DNA from 4 places in the Ensifer sp. Root954 genome. Region 3 is predicted to be linked to each of the others. Evidence: riboswitches for the same ligand, from Rfam matches in the RefSeq annotation. Region 3 holds a riboswitch; each other region holds the start of a gene.
The links. Region 3 has a riboswitch for cobalamin ahead of nrdH (glutaredoxin-like protein NrdH). Riboswitches for the same ligand answer to the same signal wherever they lie in the genome.
Positions count from the first base shown of each region.

Region 1 (5,217 bases), on a different contig from region 3:
GGTGGCGCGGCCAGCACCCGTTGCTGCAGCAAGGCATTGCCGCATCGTCGACCAACGCCTTCCCGGCTGATCGTCAGATCGCGAACATGAAAGCAATTGCTTATATACAGCCACAGGTCGGTATACATTCGCGCGTCGCTCCCGCACAGTCCGCTCGGGGGCTGGGATTTACGATGCGTTAACGATACTGTCGGCAATCTCAGAGAATGGCAAAGCGGTGTATCTCCACGACAGGGATGATTCTGCGCCTCGCGACCTTCATCGGTCTGGCTTTCGCGGCGGCGATCGCACGCGCCGGTGAACTGGAGCCCTGGAAGACCAAGTCGAATGCCATCATCGTCGACGCCTATGAGATGAACAGCATCGACTGGGAAACGATGCTTGGCGACAAGCGCGTTTCCGGTTTCATCGCCAAGGCCTCCGACGGCCTGCCCGAAAGCTTCTCCTGCACCGGCGACCACAACGGCGACACCTTCAACCACTGCAAGACCATGTGGCGCAAATACGCCGTCAGCCGCGAGCTCTACCAGACCCGCCGGATGATTGCCCGTTCGCACGGGCTGCTGTGGGGTGCCTACCATCTTGCCCGCCCGGGCAATCCCGTCGACCAGGCGAACCATTTCCTCGATTACGCCGATCCGCGCGACGACGAACTGATGGTGCTCGATCTCGAGGGCATCGATCCGGACAAGTACATGTCGCTGGAGGACGCCGCCATCTTCGCCGGGCACATCAAGACCCGGACCGGGCGCTACCCGATCCTCTATACCAACCACATCACCGCCAAATACATCGCCGCGCACCGGGCCAAACACCGGCTGCTGTCGCGCCTGCCGCTCTGGTACGCCCGTTACAAACCGGATATCCGCCAGGTTTTCCCGATGGGCAACTGGGATAGTTACGCGCTGTGGCAGTTCTCCTCGGGCATCAACTGCGGCAAGCGCCGCTGCCCCTACCGCGTGCCGGGAACGCTTGACGACATCGACGTGAATGTGGCGGCAATGTCGCCGCCGGCGCTGAAAGCGATCTGGGCACAGGGCGCCTTGCTGCCGGAAAAGCCACTGCCACTGATGCTCGTCGCCCAAGCCGAGCGGGGAACGGGCATGCAGGCGATCGCAAGGGCGACTGCGATGTTTAGCGAGCCGCTGCTCGTGAGCCGCGCCGACGCTACGAGCGGCGCCGGCAGCGGCGTCGACATGTTGGTGACCGGCTCGATCGATTTCGCCCGCCAGGAACGTGCCCTGCAGGTGGCGATCGCCGGCAATGATGCCGCCCAGGGCGCATGCTCCAAGACGGAGGCCGGCACCGACGCCCCGGCAAGCGTTTCAGCCAATCCGATCCCCTGCAACGCGCCCTAAAGCCTCTCGCTTGAAAAAGCATTCACGCGACAGGCACTAAGCGCTTGTTGTTATGCATGTCGTTGCCGCAAAACCGCTGCACACTTTTGCGCGACATCATTAAAGCCTTCAAGCTTCGATCTGGACGTCTCCGAGCGGTCGCGAGCAGCAGGCGAGGATGTAGCCCTCATCGATCTCGTCGTCGAGAATGCCGCCATTGTGGCTCATATCCACCTCGCCTGAGACCTTCATAACCCGGCAGGTGCCGCAGATGCCGCCTTCGCAGGCAGCGCCGATCCTGACGCCGTTGGCGCGCGCCGCCTGCAGGATCGTCTGGCCGGGCTTGGCCTCGATCTCCTTGCCGCTCATGGTGAAGGCGATCTTGGCGGCCTGGACCTCGCCCTCGTCACCGGCGCCGGCGCGCACGGCAATCTCTTCCGCCGCAGGTGCGGCGGCCGGCTGGAAGCTCTCCTCGTGGTAGCGGCCCATGTCGAAACCGGCCGATTTCAGCATCTCGCGCACGCCGCGCATGAACGGTTCGGGGCCGCAGCAGAAAACGGTGCGGTCCATGAAATCGGGCGCAAGCAGCGGCAGCTTGGCGCCATCAATGCGGCCGCGAAGCCCGTGCCAGCCGTGGCGTGCCTCATGTCCCTCGACGATGAAGCCGAGGTTCAGCCCGGACATCTGCGTCGCCAGAACCTCCAGCTCCGAACGGAACAGCAGGTCCTCCGGACGACGCGCGCAGGAGATGAAGGTCACATCCGTCTCCGGCACGCAGTCCGCCATCCAGCGCGTCATCGACATCATCGGCGTGATGCCGGAGCCGGCCGAGATAAACAGGTATTTGTCGCCGGGATGGCGGACGAAGCTGAAATCGCCGAGCGGGCCAAAGGCGCGGAGTTTCATTCCGGGCTTCAGGTGCTCGAACATCCAGCGGGTGCCGATGCTGTCTGACTGCGCCTTGACGGTGACGGCGATCGACAGCGGCCGCGAGGGCGTCGACGACAGGGTGTAGGTGCGCATCACTGGCTCGTCGGCGACGGGCAGTTCGAGGGTCACGAATTGCCCAGGCAGATAGCGAAACCAGGCGGGCTTTTCGGCCCGGAAGGTGAAGGTCATGACATCGGCGGTCTCGACGACCGCCGATGTGCATTCGAGCATCTGCTGCCGGTCGATCCAGACATGCAGCGCGTCGAAATGGTGAAACGAAGAGGCCATCTGCATGTCAGGCGACCCTTGAAAGCGGAGCCGCGTCGCCGGCAAGGCGCTGCTCCATGAACTTGCAGTACCACTCGACGAACTGCATCACGCCACCCTCGTGCTCGGGCGAATAGGGACCGGGCTCATAGGCCGGTGAGCGGATGCCGAAGGCATTTTCCTCGACGATCTGACGGTCCTGATCGTTGGTCTCGGTCCAGACATGCGTCAGTTCTTCTAGATTGTAGTCGACGCCTTCGACCGCATCCTTGTTGACGAGCCACTTCGTCGTCACCTGCGTCAGTTCGGGCCCGAGCGGCAGCACCCGGAAGGTGATGGCGTGGTCGGCGAGCACATGGTTCCAGGTGGTCGGATAGTGGAACATCAAGAGCGTGCCGATCTGGCTCTGGGAGACGTCGGCGGACAGGGCCCGCCTGACGGCGCGGGCGCCCGACATGGTGTAGCTTTCGGCATTGTCGACAAGCGGCATGCGGGCGGCGCGGAACTGACCGGTCGGCGACATCTTAAATTCGCTCGGCAGGCCCTCGGCCTCGCACTTCGCCCAATGTTCTGCGATCACAGGATCATCCTTGGCGCCCTGCACCCCGGTCGCCGTCGGCGCCTCAGGATAGGTGCGGCAGAGTTCCGGATGATTGGCGGCGCAATGGTAGCATTCGCGGTTGTTTTCCCAGACGAGCTTCCAGTTGCCCTTCTCGATGATGGTGCTTTCGAACGCGACCTTGGTTTCGCCGAGCCGATGCGGCGCGAGATAGGGCAAGGCCATGTCGCGGAACGCCGTGAAATCCATCGGCTTTTCCGACAGGTTGATGAAGATGTAGCCGCCGACCGTTTCGCAATGGATCGGCTTCAGACTGTGGGCGGCCTTGTCGAAATCCTCTCCCATCTGCCGGGCGAAGAGCAGCGAGCCGTCGAGTTCGTAGGTCCACTGGTGATAGGGACAGACAAGCTTTGCCGACGAGCCTTTCGCCTGCGTGCAGACGCGCGAGCCGCGGTGGCGGCAGGAATTGTGCAGCGCCCGGATGGCGCCCTGGCGGTCGCGGGTGATGACAACGGGGTAGTCGCCTACCTGGACGGTGAAGTAATTGCCGGCCCGCGGGATCTCGCAGTCATGGCCGATAAACAGCCAATCCTTGTACCAGATGTTTTCCAGATCCTGCCTGTAGTAGTCGGGATCGATGTAAAAGGCCCGGTCGAGGCTGTAGCCGTCCCGCCTGCCCTTCAGCTTTCGAAGCATATCGTTTCTGGTGTCCATGTCCTGTCCTCATGCGCCATGTTTCGGAGAGGCAGGACAGGAACCCGCACGGGCGCACGCCCATGCGTTTGAGGCTCCGATCCGGCTGCCCGCCGCAACCCGTTACGGTTATGTCCGTCAAGGCTGGTTTCCGGGCTCAGGAGCCGTCCTTTCGGACCTGCCCGGCGCCTTCCCGGACGAACCGTCCAGTGGCCTTTGCCGAGGCTTTCGCTCCACCACCGTTGCGGGGGCAGCGCCGGGATTTGACCGGCTTCCCAATTCTCCATCTTCCCTTCGAAGACGGCACCTTGAGTAAGGATATGTAATCGCGGAAGTCGCCTTGGCAGCTGCCCGATAGCGACATCCAATTCCAGAATGACGACACGGAAAAAACCGCCACAAAAGGCCACCGTCTTAGAATTTTTACATTGCAAACATATAGATAGATCACATCTTGGGCATTTGCCGACTTTTGCGGCGCGGTCGGCGCAGATGCGGGAGGGTTTCGCCCGTTTGCGACATCGCGTCAGATAGAGAACGCTAATGATGCAGCCAGGACGAAATCATTCATTAACCATGAGCCGCTAGCCTAGCCGGCGGACGAGAGAGGTCCTGCAGGCAGGCAGATGGCGCGCTGACGATCATGGCAAAGTTGAGATACTACGACGCGACAGCCGAGAAGCTGCCGACAATCCCGCCGAAGGTGGCGGTTCATACCGAATTCCTGCGCACGGGCCGGATCAACCGCAGGCAATGGTTGCCGAGCGAACGCCGGTATTTGAGCTATGAGGAAGTCGCAGACAGGACGGGCAAGAAGCTCAGCACCGCCGGCGACACGACCCATAAGCGGATCAACGGGTTCCACACCTCGATCCAGTTCCCGAAGATGATCTTCCACCGCACGCTCGTCGGCCGGCCGCATCTCGGCTACTGTCACGTGACGGCGGCGCGTACGCCGGTTACTCCCTCCAAGGACATCACCTGGTCCTTCTACTTCGCCAACTTCTTCTGCAACCTGGGCGACGAGACGCATTTTTTCGAGAGTATCCAGCCCGGCTATTCACGCATGTACTTCGCCGTCGCCATCGAACCGGGCGCCGAAGCCGGGCAAATGGTCATCAACCGCAACTTTCGTGACAACGGGCTGCTGTTTCGCACCGATGATCCCAAGGTCGCGCTGAAAAACGTACTGATGCTTGGCGCCAAGGATGACGCGTTGCGTCGCATCATTCGCAGCCTCTGAGCCGAACCGGTTCCTTCAAAGAAAATCGTTCTGTTTTTCCGGTGCGTCCGTTAAGGAAGCGTCGGAAAGGAAACGGCATGGCTGAGATCATCGACACGGATAGAGAACCGGACCGCGCGATCGCGCGCGCCTGCGCCGTTCTTGCCGAAGGCGAGCCGGTCGCCATTCCGACCGAGACCGTCTACGGC
Region 1 covers NZ_LMJM01000023.1:234,700-239,916, reverse strand. The annotation lists gene ASE71_RS35770 (hypothetical protein) at 1-128, opposite strand, end outside; partial or broken gene ASE71_RS15185 (glycoside hydrolase family 25 protein) at 207-1,244, shown strand; gene ASE71_RS15180 (hybrid-cluster NAD(P)-dependent oxidoreductase) at 1,467-2,561, opposite strand; gene ASE71_RS15175 (aromatic ring-hydroxylating oxygenase subunit alpha) at 2,563-3,807, opposite strand; cobalamin riboswitch at 3,911-4,112, opposite strand; gene ASE71_RS15170 (DUF6656 family protein) at 4,430-5,029, shown strand; gene ASE71_RS15165 (L-threonylcarbamoyladenylate synthase) at 5,107-5,217, shown strand, end outside.
Region 1: it holds a riboswitch for cobalamin, as region 3 does, so the genes downstream of both, ASE71_RS15175 (aromatic ring-hydroxylating oxygenase subunit alpha) here and nrdH (glutaredoxin-like protein NrdH) in region 3, are expected to answer to the same signal.

Region 2 (5,217 bases), on a different contig from region 3:
AGGGGCGGTGGAGGAGGCTCTGGGAGGAGAGCTCGAAGGGGCTTGCGCCCCGATCGCTGGCGTTAGCCGACGTTCGACGTGCGGATGACGCCGAGCGGGCCGAAGGGTGCGTCGACGACGAGGTTGCGTACGCGCGACTGGCTGGACGGAACCTTCGAGTTCCAGGCGATCTGAACGAAATTGGGCTTGCTGAAAATATACAGCATGGACATGAACCTTGAGAGGCCGGAGGCTTATCCTCCGGGGCGTGTTGCTATGCCGCTGATATAGGTGTGCGCTGCAAAAAATTGAATGCCAAACTCGCCACGCCATGTCGCATTCTGGCTATCGGCCGCGACATTTTCGACAAGCCTTGCGAAAGCGCGAAACAATGCGTGAAAGGGCTTTGTCAATTGCGGCGAAATCGTGTCGAAACAGACCTTTGCCGCTGCCCGTTTCAGTGTTACCGATGGCCGCATGACACGCAGGATCATGTTGCAGGGAACCGGCTCGGATGTCGGAAAATCGGTATTGGTGGCGGGGCTCTGCCGGCTTGCCGCCAATCAGGGCCTGAAGGTCCGGCCGTTCAAGCCGCAGAACATGTCGAACAACGCCGCCGTTTCCGACGACGGCGGCGAGATCGGCCGCGCGCAATGGCTGCAGGCGCTGGCCGCGCGCGTGCCGTCGTCGGTGCACATGAACCCGGTGCTCCTGAAGCCGCAGTCGGACGTGGGCAGCCAGATCGTCGTTCAGGGCAAGGTCGCCGGGCAGGCTAGGGGGCGGGAATATCAGGCGCTCAAGCCCAAACTGCTGGGCGCCGTCATGGAGAGTTTCGAACAAATATCGGCCGGTGCCGATCTCGTGGTGGTCGAAGGCGCCGGCTCGCCGGCCGAAATCAACCTCAGGCCCGGCGACATCGCCAATATGGGCTTTGCGACACGGGCCGACGTGCCGGTCGTGCTGGTCGGCGACATCGACCGCGGCGGGGTGATCGCCTCGCTGGTCGGCACGCATGCGATCCTGCCCGAGGAAGACCGGCGCATGGTGACCGGCTATCTCATCAACAAGTTCCGCGGCGAGGTCACGCTGTTCGACGACGGCATTGCTGCCGTCAACCGCTACACCGGCTGGCCCTGCTTCGGCGTCGTGCCGTGGTTGAAGGCGGCGGCACGCCTGCCTGCCGAAGATTCCGTCGTGCTGGAGAAGCTGACGCGCGGCGAGGGGCGGGCGCTGAAGGTTGCCGTCCCGGTACTGTCGCGCATCGCCAATTTCGACGACCTCGATCCGCTCGCCGCCGAACCGGAGATTGATCTCGTCTTCGTGCGGCCTGGCAGTCCCATTCCGGCAGACGCTGGCCTCGTCGTCATTCCCGGGTCGAAGTCGACCATCGGCGACCTCATCGATTTCCGTGCGCAAGGGTGGGACCGTGACCTCGAACGTCATGTGCGCCGGGGCGGCCGGGTCATCGGCATCTGCGGCGGCTACCAGATGCTCGGCCGGCGCGTCACCGATCCGCTCGGCATCGAGGGCGGCGAACGTGCGGTCGAGGGTCTCGGGCTGCTCGAGGTCGAGACCGAGATGGCGCCGGAAAAGACGGTGCGCAACAGCCGCGCCTGGTCTCTGGAGCATGATGTGGCGCTCGAAGGCTACGAAATCCATCTTGGCAAGACGCAAGGTGCAGACTGTGGCCGGCCATCGGTGCGCATCGACAATCGCGCCGACGGCGCGCTTTCGGCCGATGGCCGCGTGATGGGCACCTACCTGCATGGGCTCTTCACCAGCGACGCCTATCGTGGCGCGCTGCTCAAGAGTTTCGGCATCGAAGGCGGCGCCAACAACTACCGCCAATCGGTCGATGCGGCGCTCGACGATGTCGCGAACGAGCTGGAGGCTGTGCTCGATCGTCGCTGGTTGGACGAGTTGCTCAGCCGCTAGCGGCGCGGCAACGGTCAGTCAGCAGGTCCGGTACGTCGGGCCCAACAGGAGGAACGAGCTTATCCGGCGGAACTACGCTGCGACATCGTGCTCCTCGCTTGCGGCTTCCCAGACTTCCCGCGCGGCATCCATGTTCATCAGGGCAATCCCCAGGCCGACGATCAGGTCCGGCCAGGCCGACTGCCACAGATAGGCTGTCGCCAGACCCGCGGCGATGATGGCCACATTGGCGAAGGCATCGTTGCGGGCCGAGAGAAATGCTGCCCGCGTGAGGCTGCCGCTCGTGTGACGGTAGGCGACGAGCAGATAGGCGCAGAAGAGGTTGACCACCAGCGCCCCAAGTCCGGTCAGGGACAGGGCAAAGGGCTCTGGCGGGACCGGATCCATGAACTTCGCCCAGGCCGTCCAAAGGAAGGCCAGCGCCGGTACCAGTAGAATGAACGCCATCGCCATGCCGACCCGCGCGCGGGTCCGCGCCGTCCAGGCCAGAGCAAAGAAAATCAGCATGTTGACGGAGGCGTCTTCGAGGAAGTCGACGCTGTCGGCCATGAGGGACACCGAGCCGATCGAAAGCGCGACAAGGAGTTCGACCCCGAAATAGCCGAGGTTCAACAGGGAGACGATGAGGACGACGCGGCGCAGGTCGGTATCCACTCGAAAGGTTCCCTTTCTGGCGAGATTCGCCCTCGGCATTTTTGACACACGTGTTAGCAGCAGTTTGCTATCCATAGCACTAGGTTTCGACATCGGTTCCCTTCACACCGCCGTCGTGCCTGACGCCCGACAAATCGTCGCGTGGCGCAACTCGGCCGGGGAGGCGTCGCATGCGTCGATTGACTTTGGGCTGCCCGCTTCCTAATCATCAGGTGTTGGATGGTTCCCCCTTGTCGTGGCGATCTGGGGGAATAATTGGGAATGTGACGGATGGACCCAAATCGGGCATCCTTATCGCAGCCGACCCCGCGACTGTAGAACGGTCAGGGTTCGCCATCGGGTTTGGTGCCGGGCTGTCGGCCGGTTGCATGGGCAATCGGGGCAGGTCGGGGATCAAGCCGGAAAAGCCACTGGCGTGGCATCGTGATCAGCCGGGTTTGGACGCCTCTTCTTCTACGAATCGTCCGCCTTTCACGATGTCCCTCACAGCGCCCATGCGTCGGAGACGACGCGCAAAGGTTCGCTGTGGCACCGGAAAGACGCCGGGAAGGTGAGGCGGGCCGCTCGGGCCCTGACATCGGAACCTTGCCGTTTAAGGGCGAGGCGATGTTCGGCCCGTGACGCCGTGAGCCAGGAGACCTGCCATCCGGCATGGGCATTCCGCCCGAGGGGACTTTTGTCTCCAACGCCATCACGGAGGTTGTTTTGGCTCGCAGATGTTTTCAAGAACGCGCCCGTGGCGCGTCCGATGGCTTTTGCCACCGACGGCTGTTTTGGGAATGTTGAGGCAGCCACGATGAGCAGTCTCAGCGCCGGGCCCGTGCTGGTCCTTGGCGGCGCCCGTTCCGGCAAGTCCAGCTTTTCCGAGAGGCTCGTCGAAGCGTCCGGCCTCACCATGCATTATGTCGCAACGGGCCGCGCCTGGGACGACGAAATGCGCGAGCGCATCGACCATCACCGGACGCGCCGCGGCGAGGGCTGGACGACGCATGAGGAGCCGCTCGATCTCGTCGGCATCCTCAGACGCATCGATGATCCCAGCCATGTGGTCCTGATCGACTGCCTGACGCTATGGGTAACCAATCTCATGCTGGAAGAGCGCGACATGACGGCGGAGTTCGCCGCCCTTGTTGCGTATCTGCCTGAGGCGCGGGCGCGCCTCGTCTTTGTTTCCAATGAGGTCGGCCTCGGCATCGTGCCCGAGAACCGCATGGCCCGCGAGTTTCGCGACCATGCCGGCCGGCTTCACCAGATCGTTGCGGAGAAATCCGCTGAAGTTTACTTTGTCGCGGCCGGTTTGCCGCTGAAAATGAAGGGTTGATCCATGACCACTGCGAGAGCCAACCAGGGCAAGATCCCGGCGACCGTCATCACCGGCTTCCTCGGCGCCGGCAAGACGACGATGATCCGCAACCTGCTGCAGAACGCCGACGGCAAGCGCATCGCGCTGATCATCAACGAGTTCGGTGATCTCGGCGTCGACGGCGATGTCTTGAAGGGCTGCGGTGCCGAGGCCTGCACCGAGGACGACATCATCGAGCTTACCAATGGCTGCATCTGCTGCACCGTGGCTGACGATTTCATCCCGACCATGACGAAGCTGCTCGAGCGTGAAAACCGTCCTGACCACATCATCATCGAAACCTCGGGCCTTGCCCTGCCGCAGCCGCTGATCGCCGCTTTCAACTGGCCGGATATCCGCAGCGAAGTGACCGTCGATGGCGTCGTCACGGTGGTCGACAGCGCCGCCGTTGCCGCTGGCCGCTTTGCCGACGACCACGACAAGGTCGATGCGCTGCGCGTCGAGGACGACAATCTCGATCACGAAAGCCCGATCGAGGAGCTGTTCGAGGACCAACTGACGGCCGCCGATCTCATCGTTCTCAACAAGACCGATCTGATCGATGCCTCCGGCCTCAAGGCCGTACGCGACGAGGTGTCTTCGCGCACCAGCCGCAAGCCGACGATGATCGAGGCGAAGAACGGCGAAGTCGCCGCTGCCATCCTGCTTGGCCTCGGTGTCGGCACGGAAAGCGATATCGCCAACCGCAAGTCGCATCACGAGATGGAGCACGAGGCAGGTGAGGAGCACGATCACGACGAGTTCGACAGCTTCGTCGTCGAGCTCGGTTCGATCGCCGATCCCTCGGCGTTCATCGATCGCCTGAAGGGCGTGATCGCGGAGCACGACGTTCTGCGCCTCAAGGGTTTTGCAGACGTGCCCGGCAAGCCGATGCGCCTCCTGATCCAGGCGGTCGGCGCCCGCATCGACCAGTATTACGACCGCGCCTGGGGCGCCGGCGAAAAGCGCGGTACGCGCCTCGTCGTCATCGGCCTGCACGACATGGACGAGGCGGCGGTGCGCGCTGCGATCACCGCGCTCGTCTAGATCATTCTTGAATGAAATGATCTAACGCATTGAAATAATGCAGTTCCGGATGGAAAACGCTTTTAGCGTTTTCGTTCGGAATTGCCCCACCGGACAAGACGAATGCATCTGCTTCTCGCCCAGAAAGGAACGATCGCCGACGGCAACGAGGCGATCGACCTTGGGCAAACGCCGGCCGATATCCTTTTCCTCTCGGCCGCCGACACCGAGCTCTCCTCGATCGCCGCGGCTCACGGCCGACGCGACGGAGGCTTGAGCCT
Region 2 covers NZ_LMJM01000027.1:81,447-86,663, forward strand. The annotation lists gene ASE71_RS36535 (hypothetical protein) at 63-206, opposite strand; gene ASE71_RS22320 (cobyric acid synthase) at 457-1,914, shown strand; gene ASE71_RS22325 (cation transporter) at 1,987-2,568, opposite strand; cobalamin riboswitch at 2,772-3,230, shown strand; gene cobU (bifunctional adenosylcobinamide kinase/adenosylcobinamide-phosphate guanylyltransferase) at 3,365-3,889, shown strand; gene cobW (cobalamin biosynthesis protein CobW) at 3,893-4,957, shown strand; gene cobN (cobaltochelatase subunit CobN) at 5,060-5,217, shown strand, end outside.
Region 2: it holds a riboswitch for cobalamin, as region 3 does, so the genes downstream of both, cobU (bifunctional adenosylcobinamide kinase/adenosylcobinamide-phosphate guanylyltransferase) here and nrdH (glutaredoxin-like protein NrdH) in region 3, are expected to answer to the same signal.

Region 3 (5,217 bases):
AGACGCGGATGGTGAGTGTCCGCTCCTCCGGCTTCAGCGTTGCCCAGGAGGGAATGTCGTTGGAAAGCGGCACCTTCTCCGGCAGCCAGAAATTGCCGGTCAGACGGTTCCAGACCTCCAGATCCTTGTCGTCTTCGATGCGGTTCCAGTTGATGGCGCGGATGCGGCTTGCGGGTTTGGTGTGCATGTTCATGTCGTTGAACCTTTGTGATCGTGTATGCCTCATCGCGCGGTGAGGGGGTGCCCCTCATCCGCCTGCCGGCACCTTCTCTCCGCTTGCGGGGAGAGGGCTAGGGTGAGGGGCCGTTACTGGAATGCGAGGTTACAGCGCGCAGGAAACGCAGCCCTGGACCTGCGTACCCTCGAGCGCCATCTGCCGAAGGCGGATGTAGTAGATGGTCTTGATGCCCTTCTTCCAGGCATGGATCTGAGCACGGTTGATGTCGCGGGTCGTTGCCGTGTCGCGAAAGAACAGGGTCAGCGACAGGCCCTGGTCGACGTGCTGGGTGGCGGCCGCATAGGTGTCGATGATCTTCTCCGGCCCGATCTCGTAGGCGTCCTGGTAATATTCGAGATTGTCGTTGGTCATGAAGGCGGCCGGATAGTAGACGCGGCCGATCTTGCCTTCCTTGCGGATCTCGATCTTCGAGACGATCGGGTGGATCGAGGAGGTCGAGTGATTGATGTAGGAGATCGAACCGGTCGGCGGCACGGCCTGGAGGTTCTGGTTGTAAAGGCCGCCTTCCATCACTGCCCGTTTCAGCTCCAGCCAGTCCTCCTGAGTCGGGATCGAGATGCCGGCTTCCTCGAACAGGCCCTTCACCTTTTCGGTCGCCGGCAGCCATTCGGCTTCGGTGTATTTGTCGAAGTACTCGCCCGACGCATACTTCGAGTTTTCGAAGCCCTTGAAGCTCACGCCCCTCTCGACCGCTAGCCGATTGGATGCCCGGATGGCATGAAAGGTTACCGTGTAGAAATAGATGTTGGTGAAATCGATGCCTTCCTCCGAGCCGTAGTAGATGCGCTCGCGGGCGAGATAGCCGTGCAGGTTCATCTGCCCGAGGCCGATCGCGTGGCTGTCGTCGTTGCCCTTTTCGATCGAGGGCACGGACGAGATGTGGCTCATTTCGGAGACGGCGGTGAGGGCGCGGATCGAGGTCTCGATCGTCTGGCCGAAATCCGGGCTGTCCATGGCAGCCGCAATGTTCAGCGAACCGAGATTGCAGGAGATGTCCTTGCCCATGTGCTTGTAGGAGAGGTCGTCGTTGAACTCGCTCGCCTCGCTCACCTGCAGGATTTCCGAGCAGAGATTGCTCATGGTGATGCGCCCGGCGATCGGGTTTGCCCGGTTCACCGTGTCCTCGAACATGATGTAGGGATAACCGCTTTCGAACTGGATCTCGGCGATGATCTGGAAGAAGTCGCGCGCCTTGATCTTGCGCTTGCGGATGCGGGCATCCTCGACCATCTCGCGGTACTTCTCGGTCACCGAAATCTCGGTGAGGGGCACGCCATAAACCTGCTCCACGTCATAGGGTGAGAACAGATACATGTCCTCGTTGTTGCGGGCGAGCTCGAAGGTGATGTCGGGGATGACGACGCCGAGCGACAGCGTCTTGATGCGGATCTTCTCGTCGGCGTTTTCGCGCTTGGTATCGAGGAAGCGCATGATGTCGGGGTGGTGGGCGTGCAGGTAGACAGCACCGGCTCCCTGGCGCGCGCCGAGTTGGTTGGCGTAAGAGAAACTGTCTTCGAGCAGCTTCATGACCGGGATAACGCCGGATGACTGGTTCTCGATCTGCTTGATCGGCGCGCCCATCTCGCGGATGTTGGTGAGCGACAGCGCCACGCCGCCACCGCGCTTGGAAAGCTGCAGCGCCGAATTGATGGCGCGGCCGATACTCTCCATGTTGTCCTCGATCCGGAGCAGAAAGCAGGAGACGAGCTCGCCGCGGCTCTTCTTGCCGGCGTTGAGGAAAGTCGGCGTTGCCGGCTGGAAGCGGCCGGAGATGATCTCGTCGACGAGATCGCGGGCAAGCCCCTCGTTGCCGCGCGCCAAGGCCATCGCCACCATGCAGACACGGTCTTCGTAGCGTTCCAGGTAGCGCTTTCCGTCGAAGGTCTTCAGCGTATAGGACGTGTAGTATTTGAACGCCCCGAGGAAGGTCGGAAAGCGGAACTTCTTTGAATAGGCATGATCGTAGAGATCGCGCACGAAGTTGAAGGAATACTGGTCCAGCACTTCCTGCTCGTAATAGCCCTCGGTCACCAGATAATCGAGTTTTTCCCGGAGGTTATGGAAGAACACCGTGTTCTGGTTGACGTGCTGGAGGAAGTACTGTTTCGCCGCCTGCCGGTCCTTGTCGAGCTGGATCCGTCCCTCTTCGTCATAGAGGTTCAGCATTGCGTTCAGCGCATGATAGTCGAGCGCTGCTTCCGTCGCCTTCAAGGGGCGTTCGAGTGTCGTGACGTCCAAAATCGTTCCATCCCGTTTTTGACATTGGCGACGTCCTCGTCGGTCCCGAGCAGCTCGAACCGGTAGAGATAGGGTACCCGGCACTTGGCCGAGATCACGTCGCCGGCGATCCCGTAGGTCGCGCCGAAATTGCTGTTGCCCGCTGCGATCACGCCGCGGATGTGAGAGCGGTTGCCCGCGTCGTTCAAGAAGCGGATGACCTGCTTCGGCACCGCCCCGCGGCCATCGTCGCCGCAATAGGTCGGCACGATCAGCACATAGGGCTCTGCGACCGTAAGTGCGTCCATACCTTCCCTGAGCGGTATGCGGGCGGCGCGAAGGCCGAGCTTTTCGACGAAGCGATGGGTGTTTTCCGAGCGACTGGAAAAATAGACGATCAGGCCCATCGCCCGCGTCCTTCAGGAAAGCGCGCTGATCATGTCCGGGCGGAAACCCGCCCAATGCCGCTCGCCGGCGACGACGACCGGGACCTGCCGATAGCCAAGACCCTGCACCAGCGCGAATGCATCGGAATCCTCGGAGATATCGACGATGCGATAATCGATGCCTTGGCGGTCGAGCGCACGGGTTGTGGCGGTGCATTGGACGCAGGCTGGTTTGCTGTAGACGGTGATCGACATGGGTTCCTCGTGAGGGTCTGGCAAATGGGCGCAAAAAGTCGTCGGATCGCGCGAACGCGAACCGTGGTGTTGGCGATTGGACACGAAACATCGCTCCCCGGTCGACTCGACCGGAGTTGACGTCGTCAAGCTGGCCCAAGGTCGGTTACGCAACCGGGCCGGCTCGTTTTGGTCGGGCGCTCAGGAATTCCGCGGATGCGGGTTTTCAAGGCGCGGCCTTTCAATCAGGCGCGCAACAACGCGCACCCGTCCGCAGAAGGTGGATCTGAACTGGAAGAAACTGGCATGACTTCACCCCGAAGCTTTCGACAGGCTGCCGGGGAGACGTCGAGACGATCGGGCAGGCTCATCCTGCCACGCACTCAACCCCTCCGGACACCCCGCCCGTGGACGTTTGGTGATCGAGGCAGGTCTCCTGGCTTACGGGTCAAAGCTTCCATCCCGACCTTCCCGAGGCCTCATGCCTCAGTGGTCCAAATCCGGACAGTCGCTCGCCGTCTACAGTTGCGGGGGCAGCTACGGCATAGCCTCAGCGGAAACCCGCCGGCGCACCGTATTCCCGTCTTAGCTCCCAATCCTTGCGAATCGGAAGAACCTCGAACACTAGATATGGTAGTTCATCGCAAATCTGCGTCAATAGGTTCCGTATGTGGACGGCGGGGGTAGGAGGGTGGTTTCTTTTGCAGTGTGGATAACGGGGAGTAAACAGCCGGTTGGCACCAAGGTTGTGGATAGGGCGCCCCTGGTGCGGACGCCCCATTCCATCAAGCAGCGAAAGCGGCCACGGGCCGGTTGTCCCCGTCGACGGCGACCATAGCGAAAGTTCCGGTAACAGTCCGCTGTCGCAGACCGGTGAGGAGCTCTTCCGACCAGAGTTCGACCTCGACGGTGGCTGAACTGCGACCCGTCCGCACAATGCGGGCGATGGGTTCGATGATCGAACCGATCATGATCCGGTGCTTGAAGTCCATACCGGTGCAGGAGGCAAGGACGGTCGCCCGGCGGCTCCGGCGCGTCGCGACGACGAATGCGGCCTTCGTCATATGCACGAGGGCGTTGCCACCGAATATGGCGCCAAAGCTGTTGGCCTGGCCGGGAAAGACGATGTCGACCATGCGTAGGGTGCCCGCCTCTTCGGGCGTGTCCGTTGCCACATCGAGCTGCGGCAGCGTCCAATCCGTTTCATCGGCACGGGGCATCGCGACCATGGTGAAGGTGCCCCTGCTGCAAAGGGCGCGGCTGCCGGTGGCGATATCTTCCGCGATCATCTCGACCTCGACCACCATCGAGCGGCGCCCGACACGAACCGGACGGCCGCTGAAGCAGACGATCTGACCGATGCGCGCAGGCGCACGAAAATCGATGCGGTCGCAGGATGCGGTGACGAAGGGAACGCGCCCGTGACGGGTGGCGACGATGAAAGCGATCCGGTCCATCGACGCGAGGGCGGCGCCACCAAAGAGCGTGCCATGGTGATTGGTATCGCCTGGAAAAACGATGTCGATCAGGGTTTGTGGCGCCGGGGTTTCCCCCGGCGCCGTCGTGACTTCGTGCTGCCCCGTCATGCTTTGACGGCTTCGCGCGTATCGGCGGCAAAAGCCGCTCGAAGCGAGCGGGCGGCGGCGACCATGTTAACGAGCGCCGGCCGCGTCTCTTCCCAGCGCCTGGTCTTCAGTCCGCAATCGGGATTGACCCAGATCTGGTCCGGCGTGAGGCCCTCGGTCGCTTTTTCGATGAGATGCACCATTTCCTCGACGCCGGGCACGCGTGGTGAATGGATGTCGTAGACGCCCGGGCCGATCTCGTTCGGATAGGCCTCGTCGGTGAAGGCGCCGAGCAGTTCCATCTTCGATCGCGACGTCTCGATCGACATGACGTCGGCGTCCATCGCCGCGATTGCGGCCATGATGTCGTTGAACTCGGAGTAGCACATATGGGTGTGGATCTGGGTCGCATCGCCCACCCCGGCTGCACTGAGACGGAAGCACTCCACCGCCCAGTCGAGATAGGCCTTGCGATCGGCATTTCGCAGCGGCAGGCCTTCGCGCAGTGCTGGTTCGTCGATCTGGATGATGGCGATGCCGGCGGCCTCGAGATCCGAGACTTCATCGCGCAGTGCTA
Region 3 covers NZ_LMJM01000001.1:184,180-189,396, reverse strand. The annotation lists gene nrdF (class 1b ribonucleoside-diphosphate reductase subunit beta) at 1-193, opposite strand, end outside; gene nrdE (class 1b ribonucleoside-diphosphate reductase subunit alpha) at 323-2,476, opposite strand; gene nrdI (class Ib ribonucleoside-diphosphate reductase assembly flavoprotein NrdI) at 2,446-2,862, opposite strand; gene nrdH (glutaredoxin-like protein NrdH) at 2,875-3,096, opposite strand; cobalamin riboswitch at 3,484-3,710, opposite strand; gene ASE71_RS00730 (acyl-CoA thioesterase) at 3,861-4,661, opposite strand; gene metE (5-methyltetrahydropteroyltriglutamate--homocysteine S-methyltransferase) at 4,658-5,217, opposite strand, start outside.

Region 4 (5,217 bases), on a different contig from region 3:
TCTATCTCGAAGCCGAGCCCTATGCGGACGAGCTCAAGGTTTGCCGGCTGCATCACACCTTCGGCGCCTACGCTGCCGAGATCTACCATGCCCGCAGCCTTCACCGGATCGATCCGATTCTGAAGCTGGCGCTTGGCGGCGTGCGGCCGGTGGAATGGACGATGGCGCGGCATCGCTTCCCGGAATGCGAACCGTTGTTCCAGGCAGCCCAGGAAATCGGCATATCAACTGAGGGCGTCGCCTTGCCACTGCCCTCGCCCGCCGGGCGCATGGCGTTGCTCGCAATCAACGTCAACATGACAGCCGGCGAATGGACGACCTATCGCCGCCATCACCTGCGCGATTTCCAGCTGGCCGCCAATCTCTTCCATGCCGCCATGCTGGAGCACGGCGCCATGGCCGGCAGCATTTCGACCCGAGAGATGCGGTTGACCGGCCGCGAGACCGAGGTCCTGACCTGGGCCGCCGCCGGCAAGAGCTATTGGGAAATCGCCACGATCCTCGGCATTTCCGAGCGCACCGTGCGCTTCTTCATGACCAATGCGCGACGCAAGCTGAATGTCGTTTCCAACACTCAGGCTGTGGCACAGGCCGTACGACACGCTCTGATACCCTCCGTTTGACACCCGGCAATACGCCTCCACCGAAACCCCTCGAAATCTAGTGGCAAATATCGCGCATTTGAACTGTCGCTAGCGACAGTTACGCAACCGCCGCGAGCCTGACAGCATCGCCCCATCCCCAAACTCGGATGGAGAAAACGATGATCAGGATCCTGAACGGAAAGACCCGCGCACAACACCCGGCGGCCGTCGACGACATGTTCCGGTTGCGCAAGCGCGTCTTCCACGACTTCCTGAAATGGGACGTGCAGACCGAAGGCGACTGGGAAATCGACAACTACGACCAGGCAAACCCGCTCTACGTCCTGTCCTATGCGCCCGATACCGGCCGGCTGCGCGGCGCGCTTCGCCTCCTGCCGACACTCGGCCCAAACATGCTGGACGATACCTTCCCGATCCTGCTCGGCGATAATCCGGAAATCCGCAGCGCTTCGGTCTGGGAATCCAGCCGCTTCTGCATCGAGCCCGAGATCTCGCAGGACCGCGCCTCGAACCAGGTGACGGTCGCGGCCGCCGAACTGATGTGCGGCGTCGGCGAGCTGGGCCTTGCTTCCGGCATCAGCCACATCGTCACGGTGACGGATGTGTTCCTGGAGCGCATGTTCCGGCGCATGGGATGCCCGGGCGAGCGTATCGCCGAACCGCATCGCATCGGCTCCGTTTTCGCGGTTGCCGTCGCTTGGGAAGTAACGCCGGATCTGCTCACGCGGATGAAGGCGGTCGCTGCCATCGAAGGTACCGTGCTCGAACGTCCGATGTCGCTGGAAACCGCCCGCGCCGCCTAAGCGCGTCAGTCGATCTGCGCTGTTAACGCAAACCGTCGCTTGTCGTTGCACGATCACCGACAAGCTCTATGATGGAGGCGAAACAGGAATGCCGCTGGCAGCAACCCGCAGAAGGTCGGCGCCGACCTGGCAACAGGAAGAGACTTTCGCCCGTGTTCACGCGCATGAAACACGTCGCTGCGGCCCTTGTGCCTCTGGTTCTGATCGGTGCCGGTCCGTCACTGGCATCGACGGCCTGCGACCGACTGAACGCGCGGCTCGCGCAACTGCCTGACTACGTCGCCAGCAATGCCGATGCGCGCGACTACGCAAGCGCGATCTCGCGGCAGAATATCGAGCTGCGGCGGGCAAAGAACGACCGCCGCCGCGCGGGTTGCAGTGGCGGCAACGCCATTGGCTTCGACGGCGGCGACCCCGACACTTGCTACGGCCTCAACAGCCTGATCGCCGAGATGGAAGACAATCTGCGCATGCTGAAGTCCGAGCGCGAGCAGATCGTCGCCGGCGGCAGCGACGACAGCCGGCGCCGCATCCTCGCCGCGCTGGAGATCAACGGTTGCTATGGCGACCGCGAGGAGTTCGCAAGCGTGGAACCGGACGTGCCGGAAAGCCACCGCAACATCGTTGCCGACCTGCCGCCGGAAGACGCCTACGGCCCGATGCTCGGCCGAGGCGAAGACGGCTACGCGCCGCAGGAGCGCTACTATAGCGGCACGCTCAGAACCATGTGCGTGCGCACCTGCGACGGCGCCTTTTTCCCGGTTTCTTCAGATGCGACGCCGGCCGATTTCCCGCGCGACGAGCAGGCCTGTCGGGCGCGCTGCCCGGGGGCTGAGACCGAGCTCTATTTTCACGACCTCAACACGGAAGAGAGCGACAAGATGGTCTCGGCCGTGACCGGCCGTCCCTATACCGAAATGCCCAACGCCTTTGCCTATCGCACCCGCGCTGTCGGAAAACCCGGCCAGTGCGGCTGCCAGATACCCCAGACCGCCTCGACCACACCGAAGGCAAACGGAACGAAGATCGGTGACGACCAGTCGTCGATCATCGTCATCGAGACCAAGAAGCCGGAAGCGGCGAGCAATACCGCCAAGGCGCCGGCCGAAGAGCGGCCTTACGATCCGTCGAAGAACAAGGTTCGCGTCGTCGGCCCGACCTACCTGCCGCAGGAAGAAACCGCCATCGACCTCAAGCATCCGAAGGGACCGGCCTATCAGCCGGTCCAGAATTGATCGGACGAGGCCTTACGCCTTCTCCTTGCTGCGTCCCCATCCGTCTTCGAAAACCAGCTCGTCGAGCGGCAGGCGCTGGCGCCAGCCCTTCACGGCGAGTTCCGGCTGCTGATAGAGGCGATCGACATAGCCGAGGCAGAGCCAGGCAACGATCTCGATATGATCTGGGATGCCGAGAATCGCCTTGATCTCGGCCTCGTGGAAAATGCTCACCCAGCCGACGCCCACCCCTTCGGCCCGCGCCGCAAGCCAGAGGTTTTGCACGGCGCAGACGGTGGAATAGACGTCCATCTGCGGATTGTGGGTGCGCCCGAGTACGACGGCACCGCCGCGCGTGCGGTCGCAGGTGACACAGATGCTGAGCGGCGCCTTGCGGATGCCTTCCAGCTTCAGCGCACGGTACTTGGCCTGTTGTTCCGCCTCGAACATCAGCGCGGCCTCGTCATTGGCGCGGCGAAACGCATGCCAGACGCGCTCACGCGTTTCTTCCGCCCGCACCAGCACGAAGTTCCACGGCTGCATGAAGCCCACGGACGGGGCGCTGTGCGCAGCGGCCAGCAGGCGCAAGATCAGATCATCCGGCAATGGCGCGGGCAGGAATTCATCGCGCACGTCGCGACGTGTCTCGATGGCACGGTAGACGGCCTCCCGCTCTGGCAACGAAAAGGCGCCGGCAGCCGCAAGGCCGCCCTTCGGTTCAGTCAGCATCGTTCGATCCCCAACAATGCGAAAACCTCCCGCCGTCCACGCGGGGTTCGGTCTATCTCGCCAGGCCGGTCTTCTGACTTCGGTTCAACCGATCACCTCGCCTTCCCAGATCGCTTGAAGATCCAGTGGCAAAACCTTGAATCAATTCAAGGCTCTCTTAGACGCGATCGTCCCCGTCACAGCGTTGGGCACGTTCCGGAATGACACCGGATTCCCGATTCTCCCGCTTTCGCGGGCACCTGACGACGGCACTAAGTGCACAGCCGTTTGAGAAAGACAAGCGGCGCCAACCCGGCCGGGACATGGCACGCCACTTTCCGCCGGCTACTGTCGAGCTTAGTCGTTTACCTCCACCTCAAAGCGGAGCGACCGGATGTGGCGAACCGTCATAGGCGCCCCAGACCGACTGATCGAAGCAAATCACCGATCCGGTCATCAGCCCGGACTCGGCCGACGACAGATAGGCGCAGGCCCGCGCCACTTCGGCCGGATCGACGAGCCGACCGAAAGGCTGGCCGGCCGCCGCCTTTTCGAGCCAATCGGCCGCCGCGCCATGAAACTCGCGCTGGATGCGGTCTTCGCCTTCGGACGCCATCCAGCCGATATTCAGCCCGTTGACGCGAATGCGGTTGCGAAGAAGCGCATAAGCCGTGTTTTTGGTCAGCGTTTCGAGGGCGCCTTTCGACGAACAATAGACGGCAATGAACGGCTGGCCGGCCATCGCCGACATAGAGCCGATGTTGACGATCGTGCCCTCGGTCTTCTCCCGCCGCATGATCTTCACCGCCTCCTGCATCAGGAAGAACGGCGCGCGCACATTGATCGCGAACATGCGGTCGAAGAGTTCGGGCGTGGTGTCGAGGATCGTGCCACGGTCGGTGATAGCTGCGGCGTTGACCAGCGCATCGACCCGGCCGAATTCCGCGTCGCAAGCGGCGACCACCTTGCGGGCGTCCTCTACTTTTTCAAGATCGGCCTCGACATAGACAACTTTCGCACCGCTTGACTTGCCGATCTGCTCGGCCTTCGCCCGCCCCTTGGCGGCGTTGCGGCCGCAGATGACGATGCCTTCAGCGCCGCGCTCGGCGAAAAGGCCAGCAATCGTCGCGCCCAGTCCCTGCGTACCACCGGTGACGATGGCGATCTTGCCTTGCAATTGTCCACTCATCGAATTCCTCCCTCGGAAATGATCGTTTGAAACGGCTGCGGCTCCCGGCTAAAACACACCGGGAGCCTGTCAAATTGTAACTCGCTCGTCAGCTCAGCTTGCGCTTCGCCTGCGCCTCCAGCACCGAGAGAAACTCTTGTTCGCCCGTCCCCGCAGTGAGCGCCTCGCGCATCAACTGCGCCTGCGTCTTCGGCGCCAACCCGCCGAGTGGCGGATCCCGGTCGAGATTGGTGGGGAACGAATAGCCTTCGGCACAGGAGGAGATCGCGTTGGCCGCTTCCGCCTGCGTCAGCGTCCCGCCCGCCAGCAAGGCCCGCAAGGCCGGATAGAGCGTCGCGCTCATGGTCAGTCGGTCAACGGTTTCCATTGCGCGACCGAAGGCCGAAGACACCTGCAGCAGGTTGGCCACGCGGCGGATATCCCGGGAGCGGTTGGTGCCGGCGGCATGGAAGAGCGCCGGGTTGAAGAAGACAACGTCGCCCTTTTCGAGCGGAAGCTGCACGTGGTGTGCGTCGAAATAGGCGCGGAATTCCGGCCGGTTGAGCGCCAGATAGCCCGGCACATAGGTTTGGCTATAGGGCAAGAACAGCGTCGGTCCGCTTTCGAGCGGCATGTCGCAATGGGCAACCGCCCCCTGCAGCGTCAGCACCGGTGAAAGCCTGTGCACATGCGCCGGATACTGCTCGATCACGGCCGCA
Region 4 covers NZ_LMJM01000027.1:246,264-251,480, reverse strand. The annotation lists gene ASE71_RS23115 (helix-turn-helix transcriptional regulator) at 1-623, shown strand, start outside; gene ASE71_RS23110 (acyl-homoserine-lactone synthase) at 764-1,408, shown strand; gene ASE71_RS23105 (DUF2865 domain-containing protein) at 1,573-2,643, shown strand; gene bluB (5,6-dimethylbenzimidazole synthase) at 2,656-3,351, opposite strand; cobalamin riboswitch at 3,397-3,609, opposite strand; gene ASE71_RS23095 (SDR family oxidoreductase) at 3,707-4,519, opposite strand; gene ASE71_RS23090 (phytanoyl-CoA dioxygenase family protein) at 4,608-5,217, opposite strand, start outside.
Region 4: it holds a riboswitch for cobalamin, as region 3 does, so the genes downstream of both, bluB (5,6-dimethylbenzimidazole synthase) here and nrdH (glutaredoxin-like protein NrdH) in region 3, are expected to answer to the same signal.